Regions from separate parts of the Listeria sp. SHR_NRA_18 genome, predicted to be linked through region 3. Evidence: predicted binding sites of a transcription regulator. Region 3 holds the regulator's gene; each other region holds the start of a gene.
The links. Region 3 encodes Rex, which represses fermentation and respiration genes when NADH is low (regulators of the CRP and FNR family bind a similar motif). Its sites were predicted from a motif close to TTGTGAAATATTTCACAA; they were not measured.
Positions count from the first base shown of each region.

Region 1 (4,572 bases), on a different contig from region 3:
ATGAGTATGTAGCGCAAGTCCCAGATGTAATGATGGGTGAAAAAGTTGAGGTAAATCGCGGCGCAAAGGATGATGACGTAGCTGCTTTTGGGCCAATTTTTGACGGTGAGATCGAAGCGTTTCCAGGCTTGGCAAATGTAGCTGGCGACGCTTGAGTACATGAAGCCGCTGTAGAGTGGGACGCCGAAAATTTTTGTGTAAGCGTCTTCTGGATAGGCCCAGGACCCCATCTGGATTTTGTAGATTTCAAGGACGAGACCGATGACGTGAAAAAGCATGATGACTTTGAGTTCGTCCCACGTTTCGAGGCCGAATTTGATCAGAAGTAGTTGGGCGATGATGCAGATGATAAGTAGTAAATCGTACCTTGGAATGAAGGGAATATCGATGTATTTGGAAAAGGCGAGCGAGAGAAAAATGATGGCTGGGAAGATGCAACAGAGTATTTGTGTCCAGGTGAATTGCCAGAGCAGGGATAGGAAACGCATGTGGTACCTCCAGAAGAATGATTATTTGTAGTTTCTATTTTGGAATGGGATGTCGCTTGGAAAAAGGTGTTTTTGTGTGCCGATGGTTTGTAATAATTGCCGAATGCGAAGGTTATCTGCGCGTAACATGGCCTCGATTTCGTTTTTGCAAGGAGGGATGCAGGCTGTTAGGTAGTGTTGCGCGGTCTCGGTTGCGGCATAGGCATTTCCCTGATGGATGAGCTCGGCGAAAATGGCGGTCGTTATGTGTGGTGTGTCGGTTGGTGAGAGTAGGTAGTGATCGTAATTGCTGGCGTTCATGACTGCGTGAATGCCGCCGAGTGGTCCTTTGTCGACGAACGGTTCTTGGTCGGTTAGGACGGTTGTTGTATCGTCGTGGAATAGCGCTTGGATGCTTGGGAATAGGCGCTGATTCGTGACGATGAAGACGTGATCGACGAGTGAGCGCGTTTTGTCGGCGGTTTGTTCTACCCATGTTGGCGCGTTGGGTGTTTCTTTGTACAGCGCTTTATCTTCGCCGAAACGTCGGGAATTTCCACCTGCAAGTATGATGCCTGCGATTGATTTAGTTTTTGACAAGGCGACCATCCTTTATTTTTAAAATTTCGCCTGTGAGGGAGGCGGCTTCTTGGTGGTAATGGGTGACAAAGATGACAGGAATGTCGAAATCGCGCGCCATTTGGCCAACGAGTTCGATACAGATGTTGCGCGTATCTTCGTCAAGACCATTAAATGGTTCGTCTAAAAGTAGTAGGTTCGGATTGATAATCATCGCACGAGCCATGGCTACGCGTTGTTTTTCACCGCCGGATAATTTCTGAACGGAGGAAAAAAGGAGATGGGAAATCTGTAAGTAATCGCTTATTTTGCGGACTTGTTGCTCGATTTCGGCGCGATTTTTTTTGTTGACGGTTAGGCCGAATGCGATGTTTTGAAAGACGTTCATATTTGGAAAGAGGGCTAGATTTTGGAAGAGGTAGCCGACTTTGCGAGCAGCGGTTGGAACGGTGATATCACTATATGTATCGTCCCAAGCGGTGTTGCCAAATTCGATGATGCCTTCGTCGATTTTTTTGAGGCCGCTGATGCATTGAAATAGGGTAGATTTGCCGGAGCCGCTAGCGCCCATAATGGCGGTGATTGGCGCGACGAAATCGTAGTTGATATCAAGGTCGTGAAAGGGTAGTTTCTTTTTGAATTTTAAGCGTAGTGCCATGGGTTACATTCCTCTCGTTAAGTTGGTTTGGCGGACGGTCAGGATGTGGATGATCATTAGCGCGAAAATGCCGATGATGACGTTGATGAGTCCAAGATAAATGGCGGTGCGCATGTCGCCTTGTTGAACCATGAAGTAAATACTGGAGGCAATGGTGTTGGTTTTTCCTTCGATGTAACCAGCGACCATCAGGCTTGCTCCGAATTCACCCATCGCCCGGCAAAAACTAAGTAAAATCCCTGCTAAAATTGGTTGCCAGCAGTTTGGTAGGATAATTTTTAAAAAGATAGTTCTGGCGTTGGCTGACAGGGTTTGTGCGGCCCAGACGAGGTCGTGATCGATGGAGAGAAACGCGCTTTTTAGGCCTTGGTACATAATTGGTAAAATGATGATCGTTGTTGCGATAACGGCACCGGCGAGCGTGAAGATGAAGCTATAGTTGAAGTTATTCCATAAAAAGGCGCCGAGAAGATCGTTTTTTCCGAACAGATTGAGTAGAATCAGGCCTACAACGGTTGGCGGTAAAACGAGTGGTAGCAGGATGATGATCTCAATGATGAGTTGAAATCGTGATTTGCGGTTCGCGAAGTAGTAGCTGAGTGGGAGCATGGTGAGGAACGCGAGAAGTGTGGATGCAAACGCGATGATAAGTGAGTGTAGGACTGGTGTTAGCATAATTGTTGAACCTCCGATCAAGCGCGCCGACAAGGGCTCATTTCCGTCGTTAAAAACTCTGTTCCGATGCTCGAGTGCAAATCGCACATTCCGCTTCGGTACTCGCTTTTGCCTAGGAACTAAACCCTTGTCGGCGCGCTTGAAGTTTGGTGGGACAGAATGAAAACCTGGATAATGGTCTGCGGATTGATTTTTTATGTATTCCTTCTCTATTATGTTATGCGAATCATGCATTGTCAAAGAATATTAGTCGCGAAAATATAGGGATTCTCCCGATGCGCGGAAATGGGAGAAGTTGTACTATCGGATTAGATAGGAATTTTACTGTTTTTCTTTGTGAATATAATAACAAAAATGAGGTGGTACATAGTGAGGAAAAAAGGTTTGCGGTTCTTTAAACGGACGGAGAAATTTAATGGTAACTGGACGGTGATGGAGGAGAAAAGCCGGGCTTGGGAGAAGATGTATCGGGATCGTTGGAGTCATGATAAAGTGGTTCGCACGACGCATGGTGTCAATTGTACGGGTTCGTGTAGTTGGCAGGTTTTCGTGAAGAACGGGATTATTACGTGGGAAAATCAGGCGACGGATTACCCGAGTTGTGGGCCGGACATGCCGGAATTTGAACCCCGTGGCTGTCCGCGTGGCGCGAGTTTTTCGTGGTATGAGTATAGTCCGTTACGTGTGAAATATCCGTATGTGCGCGGGAAATTGTGGCGTTTATGGCAAAATGCGTTGAAGCAGTACGGGGACCCGATTAAGGCTTGGGCGAGTATTGTGGAAGATCCTGAGAAGGCGGATAGTTACAAGAGTGCGCGTGGTAAGGGTGGACAGATTCGTGTGACTTGGCAGGAAGCGTATTATATGGTTGCGGCGATGCTTATTTATACGATTAAGAAATATGGACCGGATCGCTTGGCTGGGTTTACGCCGATTCCTGCGATGTCGATGATTAGTTATGCGGCTGGGTCGCGGTTTTTGACGCTGCTCGGTGGTGAAATGTTGAGTTTTTATGATTGGTATGCGGATTTACCGCCTGCTTCTCCGCAAATTTGGGGTGAGCAGACGGACGTGCCGGAATCGAGTGACTGGTATAATGCGGGTTACATTATGATGTGGGGCTCGAATGTGCCGCTGACTCGGACGCCGGATGCGCATTTTATGACGGAAGTTCGTTATAAGGGGACGAAGGTTGTTGCGGTTGCGCCGGATTATGCGGAGAACGTGAAGTTTGCGGATAATTGGTTGGCGCCGAATCCTGGGACGGATGCTGCTCTTGCGCAAGCGATGACGCATGTTATTTTGAAGGAGTTTTATGTGGAACGCGCGGAATCGCAGTTTATTGATTATGCGAAACAGTTTACGGATTTGCCGTTTTTGCTGTTGCTTGATCAGACGGATAAGGGCTTGACGCCGGGTCGTTTCTTGCGTGAGGACGATTTGCATGCGGGGCTTGAGAAGGCGGCTAATGCGGATTGGAAAACGTGTTTGATTGATGAGACGACGGGCGAGATTGTGGTTCCGAATGGGACGATGGGTCAGCGCTGGGAAGAGGGCGTGAAGTGGAACTTGTCGCTTGCACGTGAGGATGGTTCTGTGATTGCGCCTGCGATGACGGTTGGCTTGGATCGGATCGATACGGTTGCGTTTCCTTATTTTGATAATACGGGGAATGGGATTTTTGAACGGGAATTGCCGGTTCGGGAAATTACGCTGGCGGATGGTTCGAAGCGCTTAGTTGCGACGGTTTATGATGTGATGTTGAGTCAGTATGGTGTGGCGCGGCATGATGGGGACACGATGGCGGCGCGTGGATTGGATGATGCGGAAAGCTTGTATACGCCGGCTTGGCAGGAACCGATTACGGGTGTGAAGGCGGATATTGTGACGCAGATTGCGCGTGAGTTTGCGCAGAATGCGATTGATACGGGTGGTCGTTCGATGATCATCATGGGCGCGGGAATTAATCACTGGTTTAATAGTGACACGATTTACCGCTCGATCTTGAACTTGGTTATTTTGACGGCATCGCAAGGCGTGAATGGCGGAGGCTGGGCGCATTATGTTGGTCAGGAGAAATGTCGTCCGATTGAGGGCTGGCAAACAGTGGCTTTTGCGAAGGATTGGCAGGGCGCGGTGAGACAGCAGAACGCGACGAGTTTCTGGTATTTTGCGACGGATCAGTGGCGTTAT
Region 1 covers NZ_QPKR01000005.1:176,892-181,463, forward strand. The annotation lists gene DUK53_RS09435 (DUF817 domain-containing protein) at 1-488, opposite strand, end outside; gene DUK53_RS09440 (molybdenum cofactor guanylyltransferase) at 510-1,067, opposite strand; gene DUK53_RS09445 (ATP-binding cassette domain-containing protein) at 1,054-1,704, opposite strand; gene DUK53_RS09450 (molybdate ABC transporter permease subunit) at 1,708-2,379, opposite strand; gene DUK53_RS09455 (nitrate reductase subunit alpha) at 2,746-4,572, shown strand, end outside.
Region 1: DUK53_RS09455 (nitrate reductase subunit alpha) is a predicted target of Rex. The motif match lies at 2,714-2,731, and genes of this name have one in related genera.

Region 2 (4,572 bases), on a different contig from region 3:
AGCTTGCTGCTCCCCATATTCCTCTGGCTTGAAAACTTCATCTGGGACTTCCATCGATGCTTTCGTTGTTGTCGTTGTAGATTGGAAAACCCAACCACCACGCTCATCTTTTGCATCAAACAAGCGCACCGCATGATTTGGCATCGTAAAGGTAACATCCATCCGACCACCAGCTGGAATTTGTAAATAAGTTTCCTTCAAATTAGTAGGTTTATGAATGGCGTTCCCATCTATCGCTGCGACTTGAAACGCGGTACCGTTCAAAATCAGTTTTTGCGGCTTATTGTGTGCATTTCCAAGACGAATTCGCACATTAGTACCCGGTTTGATTTTTTTCGGTACCGTCCCGTCTCCAGAAAGTAGCGCACCAGATGCATCTATATATTTCGGCGCCACAAAACCAACAATCTCTAACTCCTCTTTCGACTGCTTCTTTGGCTCTACAATGAGGGAACCAAATAAACCATGACCCACCTGCTCCGATGACTGATTATGCGAGTGGTACCAGAACGTTCCAGCCGTGTCTGCCTTAAATCGATACGTATAGCTCTCGCCAATCGCCACAGCTTTTTGCGAAATATCAGGAACGCCATCCTCCGCAATCGGAACATCGTAGCCATGCCAGTGAATTGTTATCCCATCCGCAATATTTTTATTAGTCAGCGTCACTTCGACAACATCGCCTTGTGTCACTCGAATTACCGGCCCCGTTAACTCCCCATTAAAAAGCCACAATTCTTTCTTTGACCCATCAGGAATTTCCATCCTCTTTTTCGCCGCTGTAAACTGGAAACGCTTCGTAACAACTGCTGCATCAGGCCCAGTAAGTGCCGTCACGTCGACCAGCTCCTTCACGTTCGTTATTTTTCCGCCGCCCCAATCCAGGCTTTCCTCATGACCATTCGCCTGCATCGCGGTCGCATTAAGAACTAAGGAGCCAAAAATAACCCCCACAATAACAAGAACGCTCCCCGAAACAATCCACCGCATTTGGAAACGCCCACCAAAGAATCTATCCCAAACATATAATAGGAAGAAAATAAGAATCGGCAACCCAAAACACTCAAAATACGTCCATCCATCTGGAAAAGCAGGTATTTGAAAAGCAATCATAAACACCGCAAACCAAGCCACAAAAATAGCATAGCGTTGGACTAGACGATTCCACAATTCCCGCTTCCTAAAAATCGTTAACAAAATAAACGGTGAAACAACCATCGGCGCGAGCATGCCAAAAATCTGTCGGATAAACTCCCATCCAATGCTCAAACTAGCAACTACTGCCACAACAAACCAAGCAAACAAAAGCAGTACATTCCCCATCATAAGTAGCCGTCCCCCTCTAAAAGGAAGAATCGACCATACAATAGCCATCCCCACTAAAAGCAATACAGAACTCCCAAAAAACATCATATACATCGTTATGTAACCCCTTTTTCTATATAATCTTACTTCTCCCCAAGTATACTACAAAATGCACAATCTTTCTTGGAAGCCCCTAACCTATTTCTGATAAACTGCTAAGAATCAGGCTAAGGGAAACTCCTCTTTTTCTTAACTTATCTAAGCTAAATCTATCACGCTCCACTTTTTAGATATGTCTTTTTTACTATTTTCGAGATTAAGTGAATATATTCACAATAAACACTAGACAAAGACTTTGTGAAGTGTTACACTTACTTTGTAAATAAGAAATCCAAGAAGATGACGGCGAGTCGACCGCCGCAATTTTTTTGAAATAACAGGGACGTTAAATGTCACCAGAGGACGTTTTTAGTCCCAATACTATTGGAGGGTTCACAAATGGCAATGAAAGAAAAAGCTGTTAACGAAGAATTAGAGGTTCAAAAAGTAATTGATACACTAGCAAGTAACGGACAAAGCGCACTAAAAGCGTTCGCCGATTTTGGCCAAGAAAAAGTAGATCATATCGTTCATGCAATGGCACTAGCTGGTCTTGACCAACATATGCCGCTTGCTAAACTAGCAATTGAAGAAACTGGTCGCGGAATCTACGAAGACAAATGTATTAAGAACATTTTCGCAACAGAATATATTTGGAATAGCATCAAAGCAGACAAAACAGTCGGCATTATCAATGAAGATAAACAAACTGGTGTCGTTGAAATCGCAGAACCAGTCGGCGTTATTGCTGGGGTAACTCCTGTTACAAACCCAACATCGACAACACTTTTCAAAGCTATCATTGCTATTAAAACGCGTAACCCAATCATTTTTGCATTCCATCCAAGCGCTCAAAAATGTTCTTCTGAAGCGGCTCGTGTCGTATATGAAGCAGCAGTTGCAGCCGGCGCTCCAGAACATTGTATTCAATGGGTTGAAAAACCATCCCTAGAAGCGACAAAACAATTGATGAATCATAAAGATGTAGCGCTCGTTCTTGCTACAGGTGGTGCCGCAATGGTTAAATCAGCGTACTCTACTGGTAAACCTGCACTTGGCGTTGGTCCTGGTAACGTTCCCGCTTACATCGACAAAACTGCGAAAATCAAACGCGCAGTAAACGACTTAATCCTATCTAAAACATTTGATCACGGTATGATTTGTGCTTCTGAACAAGCTGTAATCGTCGACAAAGAAGTGGCAAAAGCCGTTAAAGACGAAATGGAAGCGAACAAGTGCTACTTCGTTAAAGGCGCTGAGTTCAAAAAACTAGAAAGCTATGTCATTAATCCAGAAACACACGCATTGAATCCAAATGTAGTCGGTAAATCCCCTGCTTGGATCGCAAACGAAGCTGGTTTCAAAGTTCCAGAAGATACAAAAATGCTCGTAGCTGAAATTAAAGGTGTGGGCGATGATTACCCACTATCTCACGAAAAACTAAGCCCAGTCCTAGCTTTCATTGAAGCAAAAGACCAAGCACAAGCCTTCGATCGTTGTGAAGAAATGCTCGTGTATGGTGGTTTAGGTCACTCAGCAGTTATTCATTCTACAGACCGCGAAGCACAACTTGCATTCGGTTTACGTATGAAAGCATGTCGTATCATTGTAAACGCACCATCTGCTCAAGGCGGAATCGGCGACCTTTACAACGGCTTCATCCCTTCCCTAACACTTGGTTGCGGATCTTACGGTAAAAACTCTGTATCACAAAACGTTAGCGCAACAAACCTTTTAAACGTGAAACGTATCGCAGAACGGAGAAATAATATGCAATGGTTTAAATTGCCACCAAAAGTATTCTTTGAAAAATATTCTACACAATATCTACAAAAAATGCCTAATATCGAGCGTGTATTCATCGTAACTGACCCAGGAATGGTTCAATTTAAATACGTTGATGTTGTTATCGAACACTTGAAAAAACGCGGCAATGACGTGTCCTATCAAGTATTTGCAGACGTAGAACCAGATCCATCAGACGTAACAGTTTACAAAGGTGCAGAATTAATGAAAGACTTCAAACCAGATTGCATTATCGCACTCGGTGGTGGTTCTGCAATGGACGCTGCCAAAGGTATGTGGTTATTCTATGAACACCCGGAAGCTTCATTCTTCGGCTTGAAACAAAAATTCCTAGATATTCGCAAACGTACGTTCAAATATCCTAAACTTGGTGAAAAAGCACAATTCGTTGCTATCCCTACTACATCCGGTACAGGATCTGAGGTTACTCCTTTTGCGGTTATTACAGATAAAGAAAACAACATTAAATACCCACTAGCAGATTATGAGCTAACTCCAGACGTAGCAATTGTCGATGCACAATACGTTATGACTGTTCCAGCTCACATTACAGCTGATACAGGTATGGACGTGTTAACACATGCGATTGAGTCTTACGTATCTGTTATGGCAAGCGATTATACACGTGGATTATCTCTACGCGCGATCGAAATGGTATTCGAATCATTACGCGCATCCGTTCTTGATGCAGATGAAGATGCTCGCGAAAAAATGCATAACGCTTCTGCTATGGCGGGTATGGCCTTCGCCAATGCTTTCCTAGGCATAAACCATAGTTTAGCACACAAAATCGGACCTGAATTCCACATCCCGCATGGTCGTGCCAATGCTATCTTGATGCCACACGTTATTCGTTACAATGCAACAAAACCTAGAAAACATGCGCTATTCCCAAGATATGAATCTTACCGTGCAGACCAAGATTACGCACAAATCGCTCGCGTTCTTGGACTTCCAGCTTCTACAACAGAAGAAGGCGTGAAATCACTTGTTGATGCTATTATCAGCCTTGGTAAAGATTGCGGAATCGACATGAGCTTGAAAGGTCAAAACGTTGATAAGAAAGCATTTGACGCAGTGGTTGATACACTTGCTGATCGCGCATTCATGGATCAATGTACGACTGCTAACCCAGTTCAACCGCTCGTTTCTGAGTTGAAAGAAATTTATATAAACGCATATAAAGGTGTTTAAGTTATAAATAGTTGAAAAGAGCAGCCCTTCCCTCAGGGTTGTTCTTTTTTCTCTCTATTTAAAGTTTACATAATAATATTATTGTAATCTTTATTTCTAGTAGTCTCTCAATTAATTGCGCAAACGAATCATTTAAACTATACTGGTGACTTATCATGTAGCAGAGGA
Region 2 covers NZ_QPKR01000001.1:429,123-433,694, forward strand. The annotation lists gene DUK53_RS02180 (multicopper oxidase domain-containing protein) at 1-1,326, opposite strand, end outside; gene adhE (bifunctional acetaldehyde-CoA/alcohol dehydrogenase) at 1,804-4,404, shown strand.
Region 2: adhE (bifunctional acetaldehyde-CoA/alcohol dehydrogenase) is a predicted target of Rex. The motif match lies at 1,624-1,641, and genes of this name have one in related genera.

Region 3 (4,572 bases):
GGATCTAACAATTCCTGCTCAATCTCACTAATTTTGAGGTCCGTTTCTTCCATCCGTGTCTCGATTTCATCCAATTTCCGCTTCTTCTGACGCATCACTTTTTGCTGTTCCTTATCCAAATGATACGCCTGTTTATTCGTTGCTAACTGCTTCTCCTCAGGATTCGTCTGTTGTTTTTGCAACGCATCAAGTCGTGCATGTTCTCTTTGCTCCGCGATTTTATCCTGATAGTAATCATAATCGCCGAGGTAAACCTGCGCGCGCGTCGGGTGCATTTCGACAATTTTCGAGGCAATTCGATTGATAAAATACCGATCATGCGACACAAACAAAATCGTCCCTTCAAAATCAATCAACGCAGCCTCGAGAACTTCCTTGCTCTCAATATCCAAATGGTTTGTCGGCTCATCCAGAATCAGTAAATTAGCGCCAATCAACGTCAATTTCGCGAGGGCAACACGCGCTTTTTCGCCACCACTAAGCGTATTGACCACCTTCAAAACATCATCATCAGAAAATAAAAAATTCCCTAGCGTCGTGCGAATCGCTTGTTCATTCAGATCAGGATAATCATCCCAAAGCTCATGCAAAATCGATTTATTGGAATCCAGTTTCGCCTGTTCTTGATCATAATAACCAATCTGAACGTTGGTACCAAAGCGATATTCACCAGAAAGCGCCGGAATGTCCCCAATCAATGTTTTTAGCAACGTGGATTTCCCGATCCCGTTTGGCCCAACAAGCGCAATACTTTCATGCCGCTTCATATCGAAAGTCAGCTTTTCCGAAACCCGTTTATCGACCGCATAACCAATCGCCAAATCCTCCACGAAAAGCACATCCTTGCCACTAGAACGGTCAAATTGGAAACCAAAATGCGCCGTCTTTTCACTGCCTTGCGGACGGTCCAACCGATCTAATTTCTCCAACTGTTTTCGGCGACTCTGCGCCCGTTTCGTCGTCGAAGCCCGAACGATATTCCGCGCCACAAAGTCCTCCAATTTTGCGATTTTCTCCTGTTGTTTATCGAATTCCTTCCATTGCTGCTCCAATTTTGCCTGCTTCTGAACGAGGTAACGCGAATAATTCCCAACGTAGCGATCAATCTGCGTGCGGCTAATCTCATACACTTGATTCACCACTTTATCCAAGAAATACCGGTCATGCGAAACGATGAGTAGCGCGCCTTTGTAATTCTGCAAATAGGACTCAAGCCAAGAAAGCGTCGCGATGTCCAGATGGTTTGTCGGCTCATCGAGAATCAGAATATCATGTCGCGCCAGAAGTAGTTTTGCCAAAGCAAGCCGCGTTTTTTGACCACCACTAAGCGACGCAATCAGTTTCTCATAATCCGCCTCGAAAAAACGCAAACCGTGCAAGACCGAGCGAATATCCGCCTCATATTGGTATCCACCTTGTTCCTTAAACGCGTGCTGCAACGAATCGTATTCCTTCATTGTTTGCTCGTACTGCACCTTGTTCTCATAAATCGCAGGGTCGCCAAGCCGTTCCTCAAGCGCGCGTAAATCTTGCTCCATAGCCCGAAGCCCTGTGAAAACATCCAGCATTTCATTCCAAATCGTTTTCGAAGACTCAAGGCCAGTATTTTGCGCCAAATAACCAATTTGGACATGCTTCGGCTTTGAAATCGTGCCGCCATCATAACTAATCTGCCCAGCAATAATTTTCAAAAGCGTCGATTTCCCCGCACCATTCCGACCAACCAGCGCAATCCGATCATTCGTCTGCACTTCTAATTTTATATTTTCTAATATCGTTTCAGCGCCAAAATTTTTGACAATCTGTTGTACTTGTAAAAGTATCATTTTTAAATTCTCCTTCATCTCAAAATCCGTCTCTTCTTAGTTTATCGCAAAGCAAGGAGAGAAGCAATGTCTTGAGAAAGGAAACGCTTACGATAATAGAATTCACAAACTCAATCTTGTGAAATAACTAGCAATATAACATCTTTTGCTGTATAATGGAATCCAACAAGCGTTGTAACAAAATAGTAACATATCATTTGAGCAAAAACATTGTGAAATCTATGTGAAATGTTTATAGTGAATAAGCAAGCATGTGAAATGAACAACGATACGAATTAGCGCAATCGTTTTTGTTATATCTCCATGTTTAGTAGCACAAGGATGGCGTGCGAAAGCCACCGTCCACTTACAAATCAAAAGGAAGAAGGGAAACAAACATGATCGAGGAAACGGGCAAGATTCCACAAGCCACAGCAAAGCGTTTGCCGCTTTACCACCGCTATTTAAAGTATTTGCATGAGTCAGGAAAAGAACGCGTATCATCCGCAGAATTAAGCGAGGCTGTGAAAGTTGATTCAGCAACGATTCGTCGCGATTTCTCCTATTTTGGAGCACTTGGCAAGAAAGGTTACGGCTATAATGTGTCCTATATTTTGGACTTCTTTAGCAAGACGCTGAGCCAAGACAAGCAAACGAACGTAGCCATTATCGGTGTCGGTAATTTGGGGACCGCACTATTACACTACAATTTCATGAAAAATAATAATATAAAAATTGTCGCGGCGTTTGACGTCGATGCAAACAAAGTTGGAACGGTGCAACAAGACATTCCAATTTTCCACTTAAACGATATGCAAGATTTGCTGAAGGAGAACAAAGTCGAAGTCGTTATTTTAACCGTGCCATCCGATGAAGCACAAACAACCGTAGATCGCTTGCTAGAAGCCGATGTGAAAGGCATTCTGAACTTTACACCAGCACGTATCAGCGTACCAAAACACGTGCGCGTGCATCACATCGATCTAACAACCGAACTACAAACACTGATTTACTTCCTAGAAAACTATCCAAACAAATAATAACCGAAGAGCCAGACGCGATGTTTGGCTCTTTTTGGCGAGGAGGAAAGCCACTATGCTTAAAAAAATTGTCACGTGGGCACAGCACCAAAATCAAGTCTGTGCGCTCGTACTAGAAGGTTCGCTCGCGAAAAAGCAAGACGTAGATGCCCTATCAGACTTAGACATCAACGTCTGGTTCACCGGAGAAGTTCCGTTCGGAAAAACAGTAGAATGGCTCGCAGAAATCGGCGATGTACTTATCGAAAACCAGCTACATATGGACACACCAGCCGGTGAAATCGCAACCCAGCTCGTCATCTTCCAAAACGGCATCAAGGTCGATTTTTCCTTCTGGCCGATCACCTATCTAGATAATCCTTTCCCGTACTATGAAAAAATGGAAATACTACTAGATAAAGGCGCATACACCCAGCAAATCAAGCGATGCGTCCGTGAAAAAACGAAACTCGCGATGGAAAAGGCTGATTTCAACCAAATCGTGAACGAGTTCTGGTTCGAGTTACATTACGTTGCAAAATTTCTCAAACGCAAAGAAATCTGGTTTGTGCAAGACATCCAAGCAGGCATCCGCGCGAATTATCTTTTACCAATGTTAGAAGAACAAGCCCGCATCACCGAGCGAAATCCATCTTTTTCAGGTCGCAAAATGGAAACTTGGCTCGATCCCGTGTATTTCAACCGCTTACCATCGATTTTTGCCGACTATTCATTGGAAGCAAACTGGCAAGCCATGTGGGAAGAAATCTCGATATTTGAAGAAGTCACCGATTTTATCAGGAAACACTACCAATTCGAGCTCCCAACAGCTAAAATAGAAGGAATGAAGCACTTATTACGCGGCATACAGGAGGGATAATTTTGTTCACAAAAGCAGAAATAACGCAAATACGGCTACACAAATTAGGAATGGACGAACCGTTCGCCGATTCAACAACATTCATGAACCAAGCAATCGCCCTGCAATCGCAAAACCACCAACCAGCACTCGTGAATTTTTTACAACACGTAGACATGCGTTGGCGCGACGCAGAACAGTTTTTCGAAGACGCGCAAGTCATAAAAATCTGGGCCAACCGATTAACACTCCACACTTTTTTAGCAGCAGATTGGGAAATGGTGTTCCGCGTTTTTGGCACACGGACGAACATCGTACACCGACTTTGTAAAAAAGAAGGCATTGATTTGGAAGCAATTTTGGCGGAAATAGACAAGCTTGGAAGAGGGCAAGAAGTGGTGAGTCGCAAGGAACTGGAAGCGATTATTGGCGATTATTCCGCGCAGGTCAGATCCGCAATCATTGCCCAAGCCGCGATACGAGGCATTTTATATTTGCTACCATCGAGCGATACGATTAGAAATTACAGTCACCGCATGCGATTAGGCAATTATAAAAAGTGGACGAGCGACCCTGAGAAAGATATCGAGGCACTGATGACATTGATACGTCGCTATTTAGCAGGATACGGCCCCGCAACTTGGGACGATTTCAGGCATTGGAGTGGTTTGAACATCGGCGAAATAAAGCCAGCAATAACAAGATTGGCAACAGAACTCGACACATTCACGCTAGAAGGCCAAACCTATCACGCACTAAAAGGCGAAAAAACCGTACCAGCATCCGAAAAAGTATTTTTATCAGGAAAATTCGACCAATCCGTAATCGCCTACAAAGACCCAACATGGATCATGACCGAAGCCCAGCGAAAATCAGCTTGGACAGTAAA
Region 3 covers NZ_QPKR01000009.1:13,322-17,893, reverse strand. The annotation lists gene DUK53_RS13060 (ABC-F family ATP-binding cassette domain-containing protein) at 1-1,826, opposite strand, end outside; gene DUK53_RS13055 (redox-sensing transcriptional repressor Rex) at 2,204-2,845, shown strand; gene DUK53_RS13050 (aminoglycoside 6-adenylyltransferase) at 2,880-3,704, shown strand; gene DUK53_RS13045 (DNA glycosylase AlkZ-like family protein) at 3,707-4,572, shown strand, end outside.